Regions from separate parts of the Exiguobacterium sp. UBA6309 genome, predicted to be linked through region 1. Evidence: riboswitches for the same ligand, from Rfam matches in the RefSeq annotation. Region 1 holds a riboswitch; each other region holds the start of a gene.
What was found. Region 1 has a riboswitch for thiamine pyrophosphate ahead of B3M90_RS00790 (thiamine phosphate synthase). Riboswitches for the same ligand answer to the same signal wherever they lie in the genome.
Positions count from the first base shown of each region.

Region 2: linked by a shared signal. The riboswitch ahead of thiT (energy-coupled thiamine transporter ThiT) and the one ahead of B3M90_RS00790 (thiamine phosphate synthase) in region 1 are both predicted to bind thiamine pyrophosphate.
Region 3: linked by a shared signal. The riboswitch ahead of tenA (thiaminase II) and the one ahead of B3M90_RS00790 (thiamine phosphate synthase) in region 1 are both predicted to bind thiamine pyrophosphate.
Region 4: linked by a shared signal. The riboswitch ahead of thiD (bifunctional hydroxymethylpyrimidine kinase/phosphomethylpyrimidine kinase) and the one ahead of B3M90_RS00790 (thiamine phosphate synthase) in region 1 are both predicted to bind thiamine pyrophosphate.

Region 1 is NZ_DJTL01000005.1:128,032-134,090, forward strand. Features, by position in the region: gene B3M90_RS00780 (OsmC family protein) at 149-574, shown strand; gene nagZ (beta-N-acetylhexosaminidase) at 571-1,791, shown strand; TPP riboswitch at 1,848-1,950, shown strand; gene B3M90_RS00790 (thiamine phosphate synthase) at 2,033-2,626, shown strand; gene B3M90_RS00795 (FAD-dependent oxidoreductase) at 2,623-3,567, shown strand; gene thiS (sulfur carrier protein ThiS) at 3,564-3,764, shown strand; gene B3M90_RS00805 (thiazole synthase) at 3,767-4,531, shown strand; gene B3M90_RS00810 (ThiF family adenylyltransferase) at 4,528-5,535, shown strand; gene B3M90_RS00815 (hypothetical protein) at 5,658-6,014, shown strand.
Region 2 is NZ_DJTL01000017.1:116,383-122,441, reverse strand. Features, by position in the region: gene rpmB (50S ribosomal protein L28) at 1-60, shown strand, start outside; gene B3M90_RS04915 (amino acid permease) at 201-1,604, shown strand; gene B3M90_RS04910 (thiamine diphosphokinase) at 1,660-2,262, opposite strand; gene thiT (energy-coupled thiamine transporter ThiT) at 2,264-2,824, opposite strand; TPP riboswitch at 2,884-2,993, opposite strand; gene rpe (ribulose-phosphate 3-epimerase) at 3,016-3,672, opposite strand; gene rsgA (ribosome small subunit-dependent GTPase A) at 3,675-4,580, opposite strand; gene pknB (Stk1 family PASTA domain-containing Ser/Thr kinase) at 4,606-6,059, opposite strand, start outside.
Region 3 is NZ_DJTL01000013.1:4,300-10,358, reverse strand. Features, by position in the region: gene B3M90_RS03675 (glycoside hydrolase family 3 protein) at 1-1,355, shown strand, start outside; gene B3M90_RS03670 (hypothetical protein) at 1,386-1,682, opposite strand; gene tenA (thiaminase II) at 1,734-2,429, opposite strand; TPP riboswitch at 2,502-2,608, opposite strand; gene B3M90_RS03660 (DUF1002 domain-containing protein) at 2,802-3,683, shown strand; gene abc-f (ribosomal protection-like ABC-F family protein) at 3,961-5,649, shown strand; gene B3M90_RS03650 (diacylglycerol/lipid kinase family protein) at 5,882-6,059, shown strand, end outside.
Region 4 is NZ_DJTL01000032.1:75,204-81,262, reverse strand. Features, by position in the region: gene thiE (thiamine phosphate synthase) at 1-512, opposite strand, end outside; gene thiM (hydroxyethylthiazole kinase) at 502-1,269, opposite strand; gene thiD (bifunctional hydroxymethylpyrimidine kinase/phosphomethylpyrimidine kinase) at 1,250-2,053, opposite strand; TPP riboswitch at 2,169-2,279, opposite strand; gene B3M90_RS11315 (murein hydrolase activator EnvC family protein) at 2,344-3,621, opposite strand; gene B3M90_RS11310 (murein hydrolase activator EnvC family protein) at 3,824-5,257, opposite strand; gene mce (methylmalonyl-CoA epimerase) at 5,522-5,932, shown strand; gene B3M90_RS11300 (type 1 glutamine amidotransferase domain-containing protein) at 5,980-6,059, opposite strand, start outside.

The sequences.
Region 1 (6,059 bases):
TAACAGGATAGCATGAAACGATTTCGTCGGGTATCGCAAAGCGAGAATTCGGGAAAAGAACCATTATTCGAAATAGCGTGTGAATTTCCAGGCTTGCTGTTTTTTGCGTATACTACAGAAGAAGACTACTGACAAAGGAGTGGAAACGATGCAAGCGACAGTGACATGGAACAAACAGATGGGGTTTAGTGGACAGACGGAATCAGGGCATCATCTTGCGATGGATGCAGCACCGGAGAACGGTGGCGAAAATCAAGCACCACGACCGACTGAACTGCTGCTACATGCCGTTGCCGGCTGTACTGGAATCGACATCGTCTCGATTTTAGAGAAGATGCGCTTGACGATCACTCATTTCGAAATGGATATCGAAGGGGAACGGGCAGAGGATCATCCGCGGCGCTTTACGTCGATCTCGATTCATTACCGGCTTGAAGGTGATCTCCCGGAAGATAAGGTCCGTCGCGCCATCTCGTTATCAAAAGATAAATATTGTTCGGTTTCGCAATCCTTGAACGCTGAGATTTCCGTCTATTATTCCATCAATGGTGTCCGGAGCGAGGATCCTTTGTGAAGAAAGTAGCACTGATCGGTTGCCTGTTGCTTGCAGGGTGTGCGCAGGAGACGACGGAACCAACGAAACCATCACAACCAGCAACGAAGCAACCGACGGAGGCGAAGAAATCAAAGCCTGAGCCGACAAAGGAAGAACGACAACAAGCACGATTAAAGCAGCAACTTGAAGCGATGTCGACGTCAGAAAAGATCGATCAATTGCTCTATATCGGAGTTGCCGGCACGGAACTTTCAGCAGCTGACCGGAAATTGTTGCAGACGCATGCGATCGGTGGGGTCTTACTGCTTGGTGGGAATATTACGTCAGAAGATCAACTCTTGACGTTCACGCGTGCCATTCAAGAAACGAACCAAAAACCGTATGTTTTCGTCGGGGTTGATGAAGAGGGCGGACGGGTCAGCCGAGTACCGGATCAACGGTTACGTCTCCCGACGAGTCAACGGATGGCACAAGGTGCAGATGCTGCAAAAATGGAAGATGTCGGACGTAAACTCGGTCACCTGTCACGATTTTATGGGTTCAACATGGACTTCGCACCGGTCCTTGACGTCAATAGCAATCCGAACAATCCAATCATCGGCGACCGTGCGTTAAGTGCTGATCCGAAGACCGTCGCGACTCTCGGTACGGCCCTGATGCACGGGATGCAAGAGACGGGAACGATTCCGGTCGTCAAACATTTTCCCGGTCACGGCAATACGAGTGTCGATTCCCATGTCGGTTTGCCGAAAGTGACAGCATCAAAGGAAGAACTGAAGCGAACGGAACTGTTACCGTTCCAAGAAGCGATTCAAGAGGGCGCCGAGATGGTGATGGTCGCCCATATTCTCTATCCCGCGTATGACGACCAAAATCCATCTTCGCTCTCGAAGCCGATCTTGACTGACCTCTTGCGTCAACAACTCGGATTCAAGGGTGTCATCATCACGGATGACCTTGTCATGGGGGCGATCACGAAACGATATGGTCTCGCGGAAGCGGCACGGCAAGCACTTGTCAATGGAGCTGATATGGCGATGTTTTCGGAAGCAGGTGCCTATCCGAAGGTCCACACCGAAGTGATGCAAGCCGTTAAAGACAAAACGCTGACGCCTGCGATGCTCGATGCTAAAGTAATGCGCATCCTGAAGCTAAAGCAGACCTATGCCGACAGCCAGAAGCAACAGCGACCGACGAAATCGGAGCTTATTCAGCAAGTGGAAGCGCTCAACTAGGACTAGCGAAGTAAAGCAACTCATGCTAGACTAATGGGGCAAGCCAATTAAACACGAAAAGACACTAGGGGAGTCTCCCAGCAGACTGAGACGGAAGTATCCGGACCCTTTGAACCTGATCTAGTTCGTACTAGCGGAGGGAAGTGGCTCGAAACCTTAGATATCCTTAGCGCTTCAGCGCATTTTCGGACCACTCCTTTCAACATCGGGAGTGGTCCTTTTTCGTATGGAAAGGAAGAACATGATGCGTTTACATCTGATTTCGACGGGATCCATCAATCCACGCGATGGAGTGGAAACCTTTCAATCGCTTCAACCATATACGGATCAGCTTCATCTTCGAGAACCGAATTTGTCGGCAGCAGAATTGCTAGAACTGATTGACGCGCTCCTTGCGCAAGGGTATTCGTCTGATCAATTAACCGTTCACGACCGGACCGACGTCGCCCATGTCGCTGGCATCGGTGTGCAATTGACGCGACGTTCCTTACGTGTCCGCGATGTTCGGCGACACTTTCCGAATCTCATCATCGGGAAATCCGTCCATTCACTGGCAGAGGCGCTCGCAGCAGAAGCGGAAGGAGCTGATCGATTGCTGTACGGTCATATTTATCCGACAGCGTCGAAACCAAACGTGCCACCGCGAGGGATCGATGCCTTGAAGCAAGTTGTCACTTTCACGACGAAACCAGTCATCGCAATCGGCGGGATCACTCCTGATCGCATTCCTGAAATCGCAGCGACCGGTGCAAGCGGAGTCGCCGTCTTATCGGGTATTCTCGGTCAAGCGGACCCGCATGCTGCCATTCAGCGTTATCAGGGGGTACGGGTATGACGGATCACATCATCATCGGTGGTGGAGTCATCGGTTTGACGCTTGCTTACAGTCTCGCTTGTCAGAACGAATCCGTTCTTGTCCTTGATCGCGGAACATGCGGACAAGGGACGAGTCGGGCGGCTGCCGGGATGCTTGCGACGGACATCGAGCTGAGAGAAGAATTGCATACGCTTGCTGCGCGAAGTCGCCGTCTGTATCCGTTACTTGCGCGACGCCTCACGCGCGAGACCGGGATCGATTGTGGCTACCGGGAACAACCATTTTTATTGAAACAAAATGAGCAAGAATACTTATTTCCATCGGTCGGTCAAATCGATCCGCGACGACTAACGACTGCATTGATGCATGTCTTACGAAATCGTGGGGTACCAATCGAAGAACAGGTGGACGTCACGCGAATCGAGGAGAGTAATGATTTCATTAGGGTTGAGTCGAACACGGGAACGTGGACGGGACGAACGGTGACGGTTGCTGCCGGACGCGGGTCCCAAGCCTTGCTCGATACAGCTGGCATTTCGATAGCGACGCACGGTGTCAAAGGGGAGTGTCTCGCAGTCCGTCTCGCGGGTCAGCCGTTACGCTCGATCCTGTTTGATGACGCCGTCTACCTCGTACCGAAAGCGGACGGACGGATATTGATCGGTGCGACCGAACTACCGCACGACGAGACGATCGGTGTTAGTGTCGCAGGAGTCACGTCACTGCTTCAAGCAGCAGAGCGTCTCTATCCACCGATCCGTGATGCTGTCATCGAAGAAGTCTGGTCAGGCGTACGACCACAAACAGAGTTCGGCTTGCCATATATCGGAGTCGCCGATTCATCCCGTCGGATCTTTATAGCGACGGGGCATCATCGGCATGGCATATTACTCGCACCGGCGACAGCGGAAGTCTTGGCAAACACATTACGGTTGATCCTAAAGGAGGAAGTCCGATGAATATTACGATTAACGGCAACGACCATACCATTGAACAGATTGAGACGATTGAGGACATGCTCACGCAACTTGGCTTAGGGGAAAAACTCGTCATCGTCGAACAGAACCGACAGATCATCGACCGCGGAGCTTACGATCAAACGGTCGTTCGGAACAATGACACATTCGAAATCGTTCATTTCGTAGGAGGAGGATAAAGATGTTGAAAATTGGAGAAAAGACATTCGAATCACGGTTATTACTCGGAACGGGGAAATATACGGATGCTACGGTACAGCAAGAGGCCATCGATGCGTCCGCTTCACAAATCTTGACGTTCGCCGTCCGGCGGCTCGATCTCTTCGACAAACAACAACCGAATTTCTTGGAGTCGCTTGATTTAACGAAGTATGATTTACTACCGAACACGGCTGGTGCGAAGACAGCGGAAGAAGCGGTTCGGCTAGCAAAACTTGCGCGGGCATCCGATATGTGCGACATGGTCAAGGTCGAAGTGATTGGGTGCGATAAGACATTACTACCTGATCCAATCGAGACGTTACGGGCTTCTGAAGAGCTACTTAAAGAAGGATTCATCGTCTTACCGTATACATCGGACGACGTCGTCCTTGCACGACGACTCGAGGAACTCGGCTGTCATGCCATCATGCCGGCTGCGTCACCGATCGGTTCCGGGCAAGGCATCCTCAATCCGCTCCACCTAAAGTTCATCATCGAGCAGACGTCGGTCCCAGTCATCGTCGACGCCGGCATCGGTTCTCCAACTGACGTCGCCTATGCAATGGAACTGGGAGCGGATGGTGTCTTATTGAACTCCGCTGTCGCCCATGCCCAGGATCCGGTCAAGATGGCGCACGCGATGCGACTAGCTGTCGAAGCAGGGCGCTTCGGCTACGAAGCGGGAAGAATCGAAAAGAAACAGTATGCAGTCGCGAGTAGTCCAACGAGTGGATTGATTCGATGACACGTTATTCACGTCAAACTCGATTTCAACCGATTGGAGAAGCAGGACAAGCACGCTTCGCAACAGCAAAGGTACTGATCATCGGGATGGGGGCACTCGGAACAGCATCGGCAGAACAACTCGTTCGCGCCGGTGTCGGCGTCGTCCGAATCGTCGACCGCGATTATGTCGAGTGGAGTAATCTACAACGGCAACAACTCTATACGGAGGATGATGCACGGCACAGCGTACCGAAGGCGATTGCTGCAAAAGCGCGACTTGAAGCGATTAATTCGACGGTGACGATCGAAGCACATGTATTAGATGTCGACCGGGCAGCGCTGACATGGCTTCTCGATGATATCGATCTCATCATCGATGCGACGGATCATTTCGATATTCGTTTACTGATGAACGATATGGCATTGTTGCGCTCGATTCCGTGGATTTACGGCGGCTGCATCGGCAGTTACGGGATTACTTTCACTGTTCGCCCGGGAGAAACGCCATGTCTGCAGTGTCTGCTCGATCAATTACCACGTGATCAGGAGACGTGTGATACGGCGGGAATCATCGGTCCAGCTGTTCAGATGGTCGCCTCTCTACAAGTAACGGAAGCGTTGAAGTGGTTGAGCGGTAAGACGGACGCGTTGCGGACACGTCTACTTGCCTTTGACGTGTGGTCGAATACATTCCAACAAATCAACGTCCAGTCACTGAAGCAAACAGAGTGCCCCTCGTGCGGCATCGAGCCGTCTTATCCTTATTTATCGAATCAAACGGTGCGTTTCACGGCACTGTGCGGTCGCGATGCCGTTCAAATCCGTGGAGACGGGCAGCGGGATCTCGAACAATTAAAACAACGCCTCCAGCCGGTTGCGTCGATTTCCGCCCATAATCCATACTTGCTGGCGTTTACGACGGATGAGCATCGAATGGTCGCCTTTCGAGATGGTCGTGTCTTGATTCATGGCGAGGCGGATCTCGTTAAAGCAAAACGACTGTATCACGCCTATTTCGGATAAACGTTCATAAAACAGTAAAACTAATTTTAAAAATATATGTTTTAAATGTTTAAAAAACAGGTAAATAAGACTTCAGACATAAATCGGTCTACAGGTTTTGAACGTGAAGAGGAGTGATTCAGATGAAACAAGAATTCGATCCGATGAAGGATCAAGCACAGACGGAAGAAACACAGGCGGTTGTCCAGCAAGCCAACTGGAATCCGGACCGGTACCGGACGAACTTGAACCCATTCTATCTGTCACCTTGTAGTGTCGAACGTAGAGAAGATTTGCATCAGGATGCATCGAAGATTCTCGAAGTCGAGACGTCGTCGCCCCTCCAACAACTTTTTGAACACAATCAAGCAACGCATACATCCGAACCAACGGGCAAAAAATTTAAAACAGGCATCGTCGTCGGTGTTGGTGCGATCATCGGCGGATCAGTTTCTGTGATTCGTTCCGTCCAACGTTTTAGAAAGCAACGGACGAAGTAATACGCTCGTTGTGAAAGCGCAAAAAGCAGGAGGCATTCGCCTCCT
Region 2 (6,059 bases), on a different contig from region 1:
CCAAAAAAGGTTTGGGTTTCAGCTCGAGCTCTTAAATCAGGTAAAGTCGAACGCGTATAAGGCGCAACCACCGGATGGGAATCTTCCCTTCCGGTTTTTTTATGCCCTCATTTATTTTTCTCATAAACTAATTGTCGCTTTTATTGAAAACGCTTACAATAGGAACGTACTTTATTTTGTCAGAATTGGGGGAAGTCATCATGCAACTCAAACGAGAGATGACGAGTCGACACCTGTTCATGATTTCACTCGGTGGAATTATCGGAACAGGCTTATTTTTAGGGTCAGGATTAACGATTTCACAAGCAGGACCTCTCGGGGCGGTCCTCAGTTACATCGTGGGTGGGACCATCATGTATCTGACGATGTTATGTCTTGGAGAATTAGCGGTCTATCTGCCGGTCTCGGGGTCATTTCAGACCTATACGACCCGCTTTATCGGACCAGGGGTCGGCTTTGCCGTCGGTTGGATTTACTGGCTCGGCTGGGCTGTGACGGTCGCACTTGAAATCACAGCTGCAGGTAGTTTGATGGACCGTTGGTTTCCGAATGTGCCGGTCGTTGTCTGGTGTACCGTCTTTACGGTCTTGTTATTCGGTTTAAACGCCGTCTCCGCCAAAGCGTTCGGGGAAGCGGAATTCTGGTTCTCAAGTTTAAAGGTACTCGCCATTCTTTTCTTCATCATTCTTGGTGGCGCAGCTTGGTTTGGCTGGTTACCGATGGAAGCAGATCGTCCATCCTCATTGTTTGCAAACTTCACGGCAAGCGGTTGGTTTCCGAACGGAATTCTCGGTGTCTTGACGACGATGATTGCTGTCAACTTTGCTTTTCAGGGGACCGAATTGATCGGTGTCGCGGCTGGGGAGTCCGATAAGCCTGAAAAATCGATTCCAAAAGCTATCCGGAATACAGTTTGGCGCACGTTCATTTTCTTTGTCTTATCGATCACGATCGTCGGTGCATTGATTCCGTATGAGACGGCTGGCGGAGTCAGTAGTCCATTCATCATGGTCTTTGATGCGATCGGCATCCCGTATGCCGCTGACTTGATGAACATCGTCGTCTTGACAGCACTATTATCCGTCGGGAACTCGGGATTGTATGCCGCGACCCGAATGTTATGGGCAATGGCACAAGAAGGGATGATTTCAAAGAAATTATCTTATGTTAATGCCCGTGGTGTGCCGATGCGCGCTTTACTCTTTACGATGATGTTTGCGATGTTATCTCTTCTGACAGCTTTTTTCGCAGAGGATACCGTCTTTATCTGGCTCTTGTCTTTAGCTGGACTCGGTGCTCAAGTCGGTTGGATTTCAATTTCCGCTTCGCAACTTGCGTTCCGCCGTCAGTTCATCCGAAACGGACATGATCTATCCGAACTAAAGTTCAAGACGCCATTCTATCCAGCATTACCGTTGATATCGTTGACACTTAATGTCGTTGTCCTTTTCAGTCTTGCGTTTCAAGCGGATCAACGAATTGCTTTATACATCGGTGTTCCATTTTTCCTCGTCATGTGGGGAAGCTATCATCTGTTCGTTAAAGGAAAACACCTATCGGCTCAAAGTGACATTCGAGTCGCCCCTTCCCAACTCGAAGAATAATGCCATATGAAAAGAGGCCGCGGTATCATCCACGGCCTTTTTTCATATGCTTGTTCTATTCCTTAAGTGTTCGCATCATCAATAGTTCTCCTTGATGGAGCTCTACTGTCGCTTCTGACGTACTCCATTCATTACTGACGGTCAAGGAACCTCCGACCGGAACAGGATGCATATCAAGTGGATATTTGACTCCAGCTAAACTCAAGATTGACGGCACAAGTGGAATGAAAGAAAGATAATGATAGATTTCGGCTTCGACTGCATACGATCCTACTGCCAAATATCGCACCTCTTCCCGTTTCGTGACGAGTCGCGCTTCAGGGTATTGCTTCAATAAATACACATTTTGAACGGTCATGTCGAGTCGTCCACCTGTTGCTCCGACGATGATAGTATCATCAAATCGTTTCATCTCTGATACTGTACGAAGGGCGAGTTCGAGATCCGTCTCATCTTTCTCAGCCGGATGAACGATTGCTCCTTCAGGTACGTAACCAAGCGAATCAAAATCACCGATCGTCATGTCGCATGTCAGCCCAAACAATTCAATAGTCTGAACACCACCATCGACACCAATGATGAAATCACTAGACTGACAAAGCATCCGCAAATCAGGCACTTCTTCTTGAGGACCGGCGCACACGAGAATCGCCCGCATCTCAGACGCCTCGTGCTGAATAACGTAGTAAACGTGGCGCAGTTGTAAAGAGGAGACCCGCGACGACACCGCATAAAACATAAGATGGTACCATGTATGTCGCGTTATAAACTAATGAATATGGCACGACTGGACCTTCTGCATATTTCGCGAAGAACACGATTCCGCTGATGACATGACAGATATAACGGAGTCCTGCGCCTAATAGTGTTGCAAGGAGAACGAACGCCATCAAACGTTTCTTTTGTCCGTTACGTGCAGTTTGTCTAACCTGACGGGCGAACAGACCGCTCAGTCCGACGACACCGTATGCAATCGTGTAATCGAGTAATGGTTGGACGATCGTCAAGACTTGTGGGGCGAACATCAGTTGGATCGTACCAACAAGCGCTCCTGTGACGACACCTCCGATGACACCGTGGCGAAATGCCATGACAAAGATCGGTAACATCGCTAAGCTGATTGAACCGCCTTGTGGCATTTTAAATGGAATCAGTAAATCAAAGACGACCCCGAGACTTGCGAAGATGGCAATTTCCATCATCATTTGTAACCGTTTCATGCTATTTCCTCCTTCATTGTACGAGAGGACGCAAAAAGGCAATACGACGAACGCCGTACTGCCTGCGTGCGCCACATCCCTACGTCCGTTTGAACGGAACAGGTTCGAAGGGTTAAAGTCTAAAAGACTCCTCTCAGCCGCTTTTCAAGCGACACCCCTTGCGGTCATCATATTTCGTTTTCTCGTTCTTATTATACGGCAGCCCCTTGACGAATGCTAGTGATCGCTTCCGCATAATCTGGTGCATTGTAGATTGCTGATCCCGCGACAAGAACGTTCGCGCCGTTTTCGATGCAAAGTTTTGCTGTTTCCGGGTTGACGCCACCATCAATCTCGATTTCAAATGTCAGATCACGATCTGCTTTCATTTGTGCAAGTGATGCGAGTTTTGGCATGACATTCTCGATGAAGGCTTGTCCACCAAAGCCCGGATTGACCGTCATCAATAAGACCATATCGACATCCTCAAGGACGTGTTCAATCGTCGATAATGGCGTGTGAGGATTCAAGACGACCCCTGCTTTTGCACCGGATAGCTTGATTTGTTGTAAAACACGGTGGACGTGGTTCGTCGCTTCGACGTGGAACGTCACGATATCTGCCCCTGCCTTAACGAAATCTTCAACGAAACGTTCTGGCTGGTCAATCATTAAATGGACATCAAGGACCATATCCGTCTTTTGACGTAAACTGCTGAGCACAGGTAGTCCAAACGAGATATTCGGTACGAACTGACCATCCATGACATCGAAATGGATATAGTCCGCGCCTGCTGCCTCGACTGCTTTGACATCACGCTCAAGATTCGCAAAATCTGCTGATAAGATAGATGGTGCAATTTTAATCATCTTCAATACCTCCGGGCTCGATTCTTGATTTCGTCTATAAACATACCATAGTTCTCATAACGAGAGGACATGATTTCTTGTGCTTCGACGGCTTCCTTGACAGCACATCCGGGTTCATTCAAGTGCAAACATCCTCGATACTTACATTCGTCCTGTACAGCCACGAATTCAGGAAAACTCCACCGTACATCCTCGATTTCCATATCATATGGAAAATCAAGGTTCGAGAAACCTGGTGTATCAGCAATCAAGCCTTCGGCAAGTGGCATCAACGTGACGTGTCGTGTCGTATGCCGCCCACGTCCGAGTGATTTCGAAATCGCACTCGTCTCTAAGTCGAGTGTTGGTTCAAGTGCGTTCAAGAGCGAACTTTTCCCAACTCCAGATTGTCCGGCAAGAACACTCGTTTTCCCGGCCAGTAACGGACGGACTTGCTCAACACCCGACAACGTCTCACTGGATGTCTCGATGACCGTATATCCAATCTTCCGGTAAGCGGCAATTGCCTTTCTAACTGCAGGACCTTTGACATCATCAAGCAAGTCCATCTTCGTTAACAGGATGACGGGTTGGATTTCCTTCGCTTCGATCAAGACGAGGAAACGATCGAGCAAGTGCGCTGAAAAATCAGGTTCTGCAGCCGAGACGACAAGCAACGCTTGATCGATATTCGCGACAGGCGGGCGTACTAAAAAGTTGTCCCGCTCCTTCACTTCGAGAATATACCCGGTCTCACTTTCGATATGAAGAACGACTTCGTCTCCAACGACTGGACTGATGCCGCGTTTTCGGAAATTCCCTCTTGCCCGTGAACGGACCTCTCCTTCTGGTGTCATGACATCATAAAAGCCACCCTGCAGGCGTATGATCGTTCCTTCTCGATTCTCTTCGATGCGTTGTTCCGTCATCCTATGCACTCCTTTTTCATCACATTCACTGTGCGTCTTTTGCTTGATTGTACGTGATGGTTTTTGAACGATACACCGTATCGTCTTTATAAATCGTAATCTTGCCTTCTTCTCCCGGATCAATCGTCACCGGCACGTCGAATGTCTCATCTTGGTCAATTGATTCCTCGATGACGGTCCGCTTCCCTTTCGCATCTTCCGTCTCAATCCGGATGACTTGTTTCGGTGGTTCCTCGTCCTCGTTCTCGCTGACCGCGTCATAGACGACCTTTTCAGGGAACGTCGCTGTCAACGTTTTTTCTTCCTCACCTTTTGAGATGAAGACCGTCACGGAGTCGTTCGGTTCGACTTGAGTCCCTGCTTGTGGGAATTGACGGATAACTTGATCGAGTTTCACGTCGCTAGAAAATTCTTGCTCGAACGTTCCATCGAGCCCTTTTTCGTCCAGGTAGGCTTTTGCTTCGTCACTCGATAAGTTCGTCAAATCCTTCAACTCGAAGGAAGATGTTCCTTCCGAGACGGTGATCGTAATCGTTTGTTCTTTCGCGATGACCTCCGTACCAGCCGAGATCGATTGCCGGATCACATTACCTCGCTCGATTTCATCCGACTTTTCACGTTCGACCTCGACTTTAGCGAATCCAGCCTCTTTTAACGTCTCAATCGCCTCTTTTTCAGCGTCATCTGTCACATCCGGTACTTCGACCGGAGCACTTCCGGTAGAGACGACCAAGTTGACTGTCGAGCCCTTCTTGACCTGTGCGTTTTCACGCGGTGTCTGACTGATGACGTCTCCCTCATCGACCGTATCACTGTTTCGTTCTGTCGTCTCGACAACAAATCCAAGTTTCTCAAGCTTCGTTTCCGCTTCATCTCCATCCGTTTTGACGACGGACGGTACCGTAACGGTAGGATCCGGCCACATCGCAAACGTCGTAGCCGCTCCACCGAGTAATACCAGTAATAATAGGATGACCCACCAGCGTTTTTTCTTTTTCTTTTCTGACGGTTTCGGTTGAACGGTCGTGACGACAGGTGTGTCCGGTTCCGCTTTTGATTCTTCTGGCACTTGTACAGGTGATAAGACCATCGTCTTTTCCATCTCATCCTCTTCTGCACCTCGGATGCCTTCACTTGCTCGTTCGTCAGACAACGCCGTCACCATATCTGCCTTAAAGGCTGCGACGGACTGCTGACGGTCATGCGGTGCTTTTGCGAGCGCCTGCATGATACAGTTCTCAAGCGCTTGTGGCACTTTCGGATTCAAGACGGATGGACGACGCGGTGTATCTTGCAGATGCTTCAAAGCGATTGCAACCGGTGAATCACCCTCGAACGGTACTTGTCCTGTCACAAGTTCGTATAAGACAGCACCAAGCGAATAGATATCCGACTTCTCATCGGCAAATTTACCTTTTGCTTGTTCTGGCGAGAAGTAATGGACAGACCCAAGGACGGACATAGTATGCGTCAGAGTCG
Region 3 (6,059 bases), on a different contig from region 1:
GTGTTCGCTCGTTCTCAAGTGACCCGGAGCTCGTCGGAATGCTCGGTTCCGCTTTGATGAAGGGTATTCAAACTGAAGGCGTCGCAGCGACCGCGAAACACTTCCCGGGTCACGGCGATACGGCGACCGATTCCCATTATGGCTTGCCGGTTGTCGACCGGTCCCTGGAGGAGCTGGAACAAGTCGAGCTCGTCCCGTTCAAGCGAGCCATCGCCGAAGACATCGATATGATCATGACAGGACACATCGGAATGCCGACAATCGAGTCTGAAGTCGTCACGTCAAAAAACGGCACTTTCCCTTTACCTGCGACATTGTCGGATGACGTCATCACGGGCGTACTGCGCGAAAAACTCGGCTACGATGGCATCGTCATCACGGATGCATTGAATATGCAGGCGATCGCCGACAATTTTACGGAATCAGAAGCCGTTCTGAAAACATTTGACGCCGGTGTCGACATCGCGCTCATGCCGACGATTCTTCGTTCCGAGCAGGATGTCATAAAACTCGACCAGATTTTTAAGGACGTGATTGCGGCAGTCAAAGACGGACGTCTGTCAGAAGAACGGATTGATCAATCGGTCGAGCGGATCCTGACGCTGAAGGCAGAACGCGGAATATGGAATGGCACGACGGATACGATATCCTTAGCTGATAAACTCGCGCAAGCGAACCAAATCGTCGGTAGTCCCGAACATAAAGCAAAAGAACGCGCGATGACGGAAGCCGCGGTCACACTCCTGAAAAATGATCAGCGGACGTTACCCTTCAAGCCGAAAAAGAATGCAAACGTTCTTGTGATCGCCCCTGCGACGGATCAAACGGACAGCATGAAAAAGACGATTGCTTCCCTGCCTAAGAACCGGAACTGGCACGTAACGACAGCGAATTACTCGGCTACTACGCTACCGCTCGACCAAAACCCGACACTACGGGCACAACTCGATGCAGCAGATTACATCATCGTTGGTTCAAACGTCAATACGAGTGCCAAACTACTGCCTACTGCACCAGAGCAAGCGATTCCAGCTTCAATCTTCCGGTATGCGAAACAAACAAATACACCATCCGTCTTGCTTAGCCTCCGTAATCCATACGATGTCGCCGTTCAACCGGACGCACCGGCACACGTCCTCGTCTATGGTTTTAAAGGGGATCCGAACGGACCGGACTCTGAAGCAGGCAATCTGAAATCAGCGGGACCGAACCTCCCTGCTGGTATTCGAGCAATTTTCGGAACGTTCAAACCGCAAGGCACCTTACCAGTTGATGTGCCGGTCTTTCAGAACGGTGTCTTTACCGATCAACTGCATCTCGAATTCGGTGATGGCTTTAAAAACTGGAAAAAATGAGAACATGATACACAAAAGACCGAGCCCCCTTTAAAGGATGCCTCGGTCTTTTAATGATTGATACGGATATTCCGCTTCTTCTTTCGCACGATGGTAGACGCGGTATAACCAATAGGTCAGTAATGCATAGACGACAATGACAAGAACAGCAGAAATGTAGCTCCCCATGCTATATGCTACCTTGAAGTTTCGAGTCGTAGCGGATATACCGGACAACACGATTAAAGTTGGAATGATATATCCAATAAATCTTACTTTGACTTTACCCAGCATTCGTTGCACGGCATACGCGGCGCTGATTGCGAGTACGATCACGATGATCTCCATTTCTACCCCTACTTCCGCTAAATGTTATACCTAATTCTACCATCTATCCGTTTAAGAAGATACCGTCCATGCTGGAATCGTCTCGTAAATCGACGTAAACGTTTCTTCCGTCCATCCCATATGCCAAAACAGCAACTCATAATAACAGCTCGTCACGAAATGCTGTTTCATCCGCTCTCGTTCAGCCGAGCTTGCTTGTTCCGCCAACGCATCAAGCCGTGCAATCTGTTCAAAGACGACCTTTTCGAACCATTCCGAACTATATGTGTCGATCCATTGCTGATAGATTTTTTCATCCGGTGTACACGTCAATAATTGTTGTCCAACTTCATAATACAACCAGTAACATGGCAAGATGGCAGCAATCGTCTCACCAAGCGTCCCTTCATTCGCATGATGCATGTGTGAGACGTAAGCATATGCCGTTGGTGCCGGTTCAAATGCTTCAAGATCTGCTTCTGTGATACCGAGCGGCTCGAAAAATGATTGATGCAAGCTCAGTTCTGCCCCATATGTCGAAGTCGCGTGCTCGGCAAGTGTCGCAATCGTCGCAAAGTCATCTGCTTTTGACGCTGCCTTCGCTTGAATCTTCGCAAAGTGTTTTAAGTAATACGCATCCTGCATAACATAATGTCGAAATTTCGAGAGCGGTAACGTTCCCTCGCCGATTCCTTGAACGAATGGGTGGGTAAAACTACTGTCCCAATACGCTTGTGCTGCTTGCTTGATTTCTTGTGTGAATGTCATGATCTCATCCTCCTCTTTTTTATGAAACGAAAAAACACCACCCCGAAACACACGGGCATGGCGCAAGAAGAACAAGACTTGACGCCACTTCCCTCCGTAAGTACGAACTTAATCAGGTTCAAAGGGTCCGAACGTCTTCGTTCGTCTCAGTCGGTCAACCGACTCCCCTAGTGGTCATTATTCGATTCAAATCCACTATAGCATGCTGAAAATGGAAGTCAAGTTGTCCTCTTTTCGCTATACTATGGAGTGTCAGAAGGCGGATATCGTCTCCATCTACAGACCGATTCCGAACTCCTTTCGTTCTCGTACACTAATTTTAGTACCTGATACTATAGTTCATTCTGTTACTTACAATTGGAGGAATTCATTATGCATACACCAACAAAAATCATGGCGTCAGCCGTTATCGCTTCTGCTTTATTACTTCCGACAGCCGCATCCGCTGAGCAAGTCGTTGATAAAACAATCGTCACTCTCGGGGAGTCGCTCGGCGCAAAGGATAAGGCTTGGGTGCTTTCCCGTCTCAATGCACCGGAAGGCATCACGCCGATCATCGCCACTTCTGCTGACGAAGAAAAATATCTCGGGAAAAACATTCCCCAGTCGCAAAAAGGTGGCAACATGTATTCATCCGCTAAAATCGAATTGACGGAAAAAGGTGACGGACTTTCCGTTGCGACGGAAAACATTACGTGGGTGACGAAGGATATGTACTTGAACGCTCTCGTCACGGCAGGTGTCAAAGATGCCGACATCACGATCACTTCTCCTTATAAAGTGACTGGAACATCGGCACTGACAGGAATCATGAAAGCCTATGATCAAACTTCGGCTGAGACCGGAATCAAGCTGAGTGACGAACGGAAAGATTTAGCACAGCAAGAATTATCGGTCACTTCAGACGTCGGGAAGACAGTCGGGACAGATAAAGTCGCTGATTTGATGAATGAGATCAAGGCCGAAATCGCGAATCAAAAACCGGAAACAAAAGTCGAGATCGAAAACCTGATCGTCCAAGTCATTCAAAACAACAACATCCAACTGTCTGATGCACAGATGGATCGGTTGACGAATCTATTCAATCAAATGGAGCAAGCGAACATCAACTGGGGGCAAATCGAGAGTGGACTAAAAAATGCTGGTCAAGACATCCATGCGTTTGCAACGTCCGAGGAGACAAAAGGATTCTTCGCTAAATTATTTGATGGTCTGAGTGACTTCTTCAGCTCGATTGCTGGTGTGTTCAAATAATTCAGACTTCCGCAATTAACAAGATAATGGTAAACTGATTGTATCTGAAACGAAAGGTGGTGTGAAATGATGGACTTTGCTGCGTGCAAACATTGGTTAATGGAACAATTGTATCTGTTGCGCGCGATTTTTCATGGAATGGCGTTCTAAGGCACCCGTCTGCCCTTTTTAGAACTTCATGATTGAAAAATACAGCAAAGCGCATCTTTCACACACTAGGGAGAGTGCTATTTGCGCTCTCCTTTTTTAATGCGCGCGAAAGGATCAACTCATTATGATGATTTGCGACATTCAACATCTGACAAAACAATTCGGAGGCGAAACGATCTTAACGGACGTTTCCCTCTTCTTAAACGAACACGATCGTGTCGGTCTGATTGGACGAAACGGGAGTGGTAAAACGACATTACTCCGCTTACTTGCTCGCCTTGACCAACCGGACGGTGGCGTCATCTATCAAAAGAACGGTTTGACGATTGGCTACTTGGAACAACTTCCCACTTATGCCGAAACGATGACCGGACTCGACGTCCTTTGGACGGCGTTTGAAGAGATCCTCGCAATCCGTTCTCGGATGCAACAGTTGGAGCTTTTGATGGCGACAGCGCCAGATGATCTGGATGCACTACTCGTTCGATATGCGGAAGCGACAAATGCATTCGAACAAAAAGATGGCTATCTACTCGACTCGAAGATCGAGCGCATGGTGAACGGATTACATTTACGTCCGTTACTCACTCGCCCTTTCCATCAGTTGAGCGGCGGTGAGCAAACTAAGATTTGCCTCGGTCGCATGTTGCTGATGGAACCACACCTCCTAATCCTTGATGAGCCGACGAACCATCTTGATTTAGCTGCCGTTGAATGGTTAGAACAATTCTTACGGGACTACACTGGAACTATCCTGCTCGTCTCTCACGACCGGGTCTTCTTAGACGCCGTCGTCACCTCGATCGTCGAGCTTGAAGATGGTGAACTGACCTCCTATCTAGGGAACTACAGTGCGTTCGTCGTCGAACGAGAACGTCGCTTGATGGAACAGTTCCACGCCTATCAGGAACAACAGAAAAAAATCAAGAAGATGAAGGAAGCGATTCGTCGACTACGGCAGTGGGCAAACGAAGCATCTCCACCGAGTGAGAAATTATTCCGTAAAGCAAAATCGATGGAGCGGGCACTCGAGCGAATCGAACGGATCAAACGACCGCAACTCGAAGCCAAAACCGCTGATGTCTCTTTTTCTTCTACCGATCATACGAGTCAAGTCGTCTTTCGCGCTGAAGAGCTCTCTTTCGCTTACGATTCCCGTCGCATTTTCGATGTTGTCTCGTTCGAAATCATGGCTCAAGATCGGGTTGCAATCGTCGGAACGAATGGGAGCGGGAAATCGACGTTGCTCGCACTGTTGCTTGATGAATTGTCACCAGACGCAGGCACGCTCACGCGTGGACCATCGAACCGGATCGGTTACTTGTCCCAGCATGCCCATTTCGAGGAGGATGCTCGCTTAATCGACTGGTTTAGAGACCGCATTGCCGTTCCAGAAGCGGAAGCCCGCCATATTCTTGCCCGGTTCCTGTTTTTTGGACCGACTGTCTTTCGGTCTATTTTGTCACTAAGCGGAGGAGAACGTGTTCGATTGCAGCTTGCCGTACTCGTTCATTCGTCGATCAACGTTTTGATTCTCGATGAGCCGACGAATCATCTAGATATTGAATCAAGAGAGACGCTTGAAGAAGCACTCGAGAATTTTTCTGGTACATTGATCGCCGTCTCACACGACCGCTATTTCTTGAATCGTCTTTTTTCAAAAATCATTTGGCTTGACCATCAAATTACTTCGTATACTGGAAACTATGCTTACGCAGTGGAGAAACGACAAGCCAGTCATGACACACCACCTCAGATAAATCATGAGAAGAAATCGAAAATTTCAAAGCGTTCGAAAGCACCTGCGAAAGAATAGTCCATTGAACAGCAAATAGAAGAGCTGGAACTTCAAGTCGTACATTTTGATGCCGTTCTTTCTCATGTATCCGCGGAAGAAGAATGGATGACGGTCGAGATGGAAAAAGAAGCATTGTTACGAAAAATTGAAGGTTTGTATGAACGTTTAATTTTAGAAACTTGAACTAAAATGATTAGTCCTTCTTTGACTCGGGAAAATAGGAACAGATACGTCAAAGGAGGAATTCATCTTGTCTCAAGCTATGTTGATCATCAACCCGTCTTCTGGTAAAGAACTCGGAAAAAAACACGCGACGCTCGCTGAAGAGACGCTTGCTACTCGCTTTCAAACCGTCGACGTTCGATTCACGGAAAAAGAACACGATGCAACGGAATTCGCACGTCATGCCGCCCAGTCTAATTACGACG
Region 4 (6,059 bases), on a different contig from region 1:
AGAGAAGCGACATTCGTTGCCGTAATTCCGCCAATGCCGATTAAAGGTAAGCACACGGCTTCGCGAATCGCTTGAAGCATCGTGTGTGACATCGAGTCGGCGTCTGCTTTCGATGACGTCGCAAATAGAGAACCTACACCTAAATAAGATGCTCCATCTCGTTCTGCTTCAATCGCTTGCGCGACGGTTGCTACCGATACGCCGATCACAGTGTTCGGTAAGAGACGTCGCGCTGCGGTTAGAGGAATATCTTCTTGTCCGATATGCAAACCAGCTCCGACAAGTAACGCAATATCAATTCGGTCATTGATAATCAAAGGAACATCATGACGATCCGTCAGTCTCTTTAACCGGACTGCCTGTTCGAAGAATTCCTTTCCCTGCGCTGTTTTTTCCCGTAATTGTATAATCGTTGCACCACCTAAAATCGCTTCTTCAACCACCGTTTCGATTGCAACTCCCGGATGATATCGACGATCTGTCACCGCATAAATGGAATAATCAATTGACATGTTCTACCACCTCCATCAAATCTTGCTCCGTCATCAGACTGATTGCATTGAACAACTCTCGTTTGAAATTACCTAGACCTTTTTCTGATGCTGCCTGTTCTCCTGCTTTTCCCATGATAAATGTTCCGTGGACTGCTGCCTCAAATGCAGAATATCCTGCACCAAGAAAACTCGCAATCAAAGAAGCTGTCATACACCCCGTACCTGTGACGTCTCCGAGACGCGGCGTACCTACTTGTAGTTCCACTTCGCGCATGCCATCCGTGATGTAGTCGATTGGACCTGTGACGACAATGACGGACTTTTGTTTACGAGCGAATGCACGAATGATTTCTCGATCCATGATCTCATCACTAGCAGCATCGACTCCTTTTGTTCGTCCATTCTCCCCAAGCAATGTCTTGATTTCTGAAGCATTTCCTTTAACGACCGTACATCCGAGTCTACTCAATTCTTTTGAAAAGGACGTACGCAATGATGTGGCTCCCGCTCCAACTGGATCAAGGATGATCGGAACGTTCAAGCGTCTCGCTTCGCTTGCGGCGAGTCGTTGAGCTGCTTGCATGTCTGCATCAATTGTTCCAATGTTCAAGACAAGAGCTTGCGCGCGTCGAACCATCTCTTCCACTTCGCGAATATCCTCCGCCATGACTGGAGATGCGCCAACGGCAAGTGTGACATTGGCGCAATCATTGATCGTGACTGTGTTCGTCAAATGATGAATGAGTGGTTTGTGTTTAAGAATGGTCGTAAACATGTGAATCCCTCCAAAGTGAATGAAAATGATGTGTCGGTCCAATCCCTTGTCCGAGAGCAAATCCATGACGAATCGCCTCTGTAACATACTTCTTGGCCTGACGTACACTGTCCGTTAAAGCTTCTCCAAGTGCCATCCGTGCCGCAATCGCTGCAGATAAGGTACAGCCTGTTCCGTGAGTATGTTGATTATCTAACCGATCTGATGTGAAACGGTATTCTTCTTGCCCGTCCCATAATAAATCCGTGGCAGCTCCCGGTAGATGTCCACCTTTTAGCAAGACAGCTCCAGTCTCCATAGCCAACTGATGCATCGCCAGTCGCATCTCCTCTAAATTAGTAACTGATTGCCCTGTTAAGCGCTCTGCTTCCGGTAAATTTGGTGTGACGAGTGTCGCAAGTGGCAGTAACTCCGCGATTAGTGCTTCCTCTGCCTCCGTCCGCAATAGGGCATGCCCGCCTTTTGCGACCATGACAGGGTCTAGTATGATTGGAACTGTCTGTTTGCGAAGATGTGTTGCAATGACGTGAATCGTTTGTGCATTCGAGACCATACCGATTTTGATAGCATCCACACGAATATCTGAAAAGATTGAAGCTAATTGGGCATCAACGATTTCCGATGATAACTCTTCTACTGCTTGAACGCCCAGTGTATTTTGAGCCGTTACCGCTGTCAAAACACTCATCCCATAAACGCCCAATGCCGAAAATGTCTTTAAATCTGCCTGAATTCCAGCTCCACCACCGGAGTCAGATCCCGCAATCGTCAATACATGTTTCATATTTTTCTCACCTTTCCATCGAGCAATGTAAGGGAGTTGTTACCGACAAAAAAAGCGTCGACCGCTGTAAAAAAGCAGTCGACGCTATACGAAATCGTTATCCAACCACTTCGGTATCCGTTCGGCTCAACTTTCCTACGCTGGTATTATCCAGTTCAGGTAATAGGGTCGAAAACAGATTGGTTTTCCTCTCAGCCGGATTCCTCCAGCTCCCCTAGTTGCTCAAGTATTCATTTCGCCTTAACTGTAGCATAGCGGCAAGAAAAAAACGAGCCGAAGCTCGTTTTGAATTATAGATATGCTAATGGATTAACTGCATTCAGAGGAGAAGAGGCACTGTACTGATAGCCTCCGACATGTAGTTCGAAATGCAAGTGTGGTCCTGTTGAATTCCCAGTACTACCAAGTGTTCCAACTTGCTGACCTTGAGAAACTGTTTGTCCTGCATGAACAGATAACGAACTCATATGAGCGTAGACTGTCGTATAGACTTTCCCGTCAAGGAAGTGAGAAATCATGACGTGATTTCCATAAGGCCCACCACCTGAAGCTGTAATGACCGTTCCAGCTGCTGCTGCGACGATTGGTGAGCCGACCGAACCACTGAAATCGACACCATTATGGAACGTATAGCCGTTCGCACCGCTTGCTGGTCCAAACCCTTGTGATACGCCACCAGAAGATGGACGAACGAATTTCCCACCGCTCGAAACAACGGGTGAAGCAACTGAAGTAGGTGATTCTGAACTCTTACCTGCTTGTTTTGCTGCTTGAGCATTCGCTTTAGCGGCTTTTTCAGCTGCTGCTTTCTCGGCTGCTGCTCTTTCAGCCGCCACTTTAGCTGCTGCCTTCGCTGCCGCAATCGCACGTTCTTGAGCTTCAAGTGTCGCTTGTAGTTCTTTCGCGTCTAGAAGTTCTGTCGTAAACTTCGTCTTACCTTTTCTTAATTTTTTAAGCGTAGCACTGCGTTCTTTCATTTGAACTTTCAACGCTTTTTTTTGTTCGATTAATGTTTTCTTCTCTTCAACCTGCTCCGCCTTTTTTTCAACGAGCGCTTGTTTTGCTTCCGCTAGCTTTTGTTGGGTTGCGATGTAATCCGAAATCATTTTATCATCTTGCTCCGCGATTTTTTTCCCTGCCATGACACGACTAAATAAATCGCCTAAATCCTTCGATCCAAAAATGACTTCTTCCCATTTGATTGAGTTTCCATCGTTTTCTTGGAAGACACGTAGACGATCACCGAGTAGTTCTTCTTGTTTTTTCAACATCTCTTCGTAGCGAACGATGTCTGCTTTTAATTCATCGATTCGCAAATTCAATTTCTCGATTTGTTTATTTTTTTCGGAAATCTGAAAAATCTTTTCGTTGATCGCTGCATCGATTCGATTGATTTGACGTTGTTCTTTCGAAATTTTCGACTCTTGTTTTTTAATTGCTTTTTCTAATTTACGTTGTTCTGCGGCATTTTCAGCCTTTTTTTCTTTGATCGTTGCTGCCGCAATTGGTTGTGTTCCTGTTATAAGTAATGCTCCTAAAACAATGGTAGAAATTAGTTTTTTTAGCATATATCGTTTTCCTCACTTATGTTTTTCATATTTTATTATAGTATTCAAGTTTCTCTCATATCTGAAATAGATTATAGCACCCTAATCGTTTCAAAAAAATTTCATTTACATTTCAAATGAAAACGTTTTTTGTAATATAATCATTTATTTTTTGAAAATCGCAAAAAAAAGAACCGCTGCATAAGCAACGATTCTTTACTGTTTAAAACATCGTCATTGGGTTCACTGAGCTAGCTGGACCAGTTGCACTATAGCTGTATCCACCGACGTGGATTTCAAAGTGTAAGTGTGGACCAGTTGAATTCCCAGTGCTTCCACGTAAACCGATTTGTTCACCTTGACTGACGCGTTGACCTGCGTGAGCATTGAGTGCGCTCATATGAGCATACAATGTTGTGTACGTTTTACCGTTTAATTGGTGGGCAATCATGATGTGGTTTCCGTAAGGACCACCACCTGATGCTGTAATGACTGTTCCTGTTGCAGCTGCAACGATTGGAGTTCCAACCGGACCACCAAAGTCGATCCCGTTATGGAACGTATAACCGTTTTCTCCACCTGCTGAGCCATAGCCTTGCGTGACAGCCCCAACCGTTGGATGGATGAACAGACCACCGGATGATGGTGACGGTTTAGGTGTCGCAGGTGCTGACGGTGTTGGCGCAGCTGGTGTAGATGCTTTTGGAGTCGATTGTTTCGTCGAACCAGAAGGTTTCGCTGCTTGCGACGCTTTCTCTTGTGCTGCCTGCTGAGCCGCTGCTTCTTTAGCTGCTTGTTGCTCAGCTTCTTTTTGAGCCGCTGCTTGAGCTGCTTCAGCTTCTGCTCGCGCTTTTGCTTCACGTGCTGCTTGAGCTTGACGCTCTTTTTCGATCCGTGCTTCACGTTCACGTGCTGCCTTTTCAGCTGCAATCGCTTTTTCTTGAGCAATCAAAATTTGCTGGACTTCTTTTGCATCCATCAATTGTGTTTCAAATTTCGCTTTTTTCTTACGTAATTCTTTTAAGCGTTTGTTTCGCTCTTTTAATTGCGATTCAAGTTCTGCTTGTTGGCGTTTCAATTCTTGCTTTTCAACAACCAATTGTGCTTTCTTGTCTTTCACTTCTTGTTGTGCATCCGCTAACTGCTTTTGCGTATTTTGATAATCCGTGATCATTTTATCATCTTGCTTTGAAATCGATTTTCCGGCCATGACACGGCTAACGAGGTCACCGACGTTTTTTGCCCCAAAAATGACTTCTTCCCATTTAATCGAGTTCCCGTCATTTTCTTGCATGACACGAAGACGATCCCCAAGTAGTTTTTCTTGGCGTTTTAATTTCGCTTTATACTTTTCGATTTCTTTTCCAAGTTGAACGATTTCTCGTTCCGTCGCCTTAATTTGACGATCTTTCGTTTCGACAGCAAAGATCTTTTCATTCAAGGCTTCGTCTAATCGATTGACTTCTTGTTGCGTCTTAGAAATTTTTTGACCCTCCTGATTAACGGAAGACTCTAAGTTTTTTTGTTTTTTAGCATTGTCTTGTTGCTGTTGTTCGTTTTTAGCTTTCTGTTCACTTAAATCGTCAGCTGCTGCAAAATGAGGTGCTGATGAAAGAACTAGTGCGGAAACGATGAGCGACGCGAACGTTTTTTTCATGTAGTATTCCCTCTTTTTCTCTAGTAGTATGTCGATGCATTATATGGAATAACAGTTACGTTAAAATTAAATTCTATAATAGTTTTTCTTATTTATAGGAACGTTTTTGATTATAGCATTCATTCCTCTTCCATAATATTTCAGTGATATTTCATTTTAAATAAATCGTTCTTCTTCTATGTAATAGAAAATGATGGAAAACAGCTTCCCATTGCAACTTTGATTCATTTTTGGGAAACTGAAGCGAATGGAGGGAAACATCAGATGAAACTAGATCATACCGGCATCGCCGTTCGCGATATGCAAGAAGCAATCTCATTTTATACAAAAGTACTTGGTGGAACATTAACAAAAGAGTACTCAAACCCCGCACCTGGTGTCGCTTCCAACATCGCCGTCATCGAGTTCGATGATGCGCATATCGAGCTGTTGACACCAACTAGCCAGGATAGTCCAATCGCTCGTTTTTTAAAACAACGTGGAAAAGGAGTCCATCACATTGCCTACCGTGTTGATGATTTAGATCAAGCAATCGCCGAAGCAAAACAACAAGGCTTAACATTTTTAGAAGATACGTATCGAACGACGCCGTTTGGACGACGACTGATTTATATGAACCCTCGTCATTCACATGGGGTTATCACGGAACTCTGTGATTATCCAGAGAACTCATAAAAAAATCAGCACTGCGACAACGCAGTGCTGATTTTTGTTTTATACGATTAGCCGAGTTTTGCAACGATTTCTCGATTGAATGCAGGAATGTCATCCGGTTGTCGACTTGAGATAAAATTATCATCAA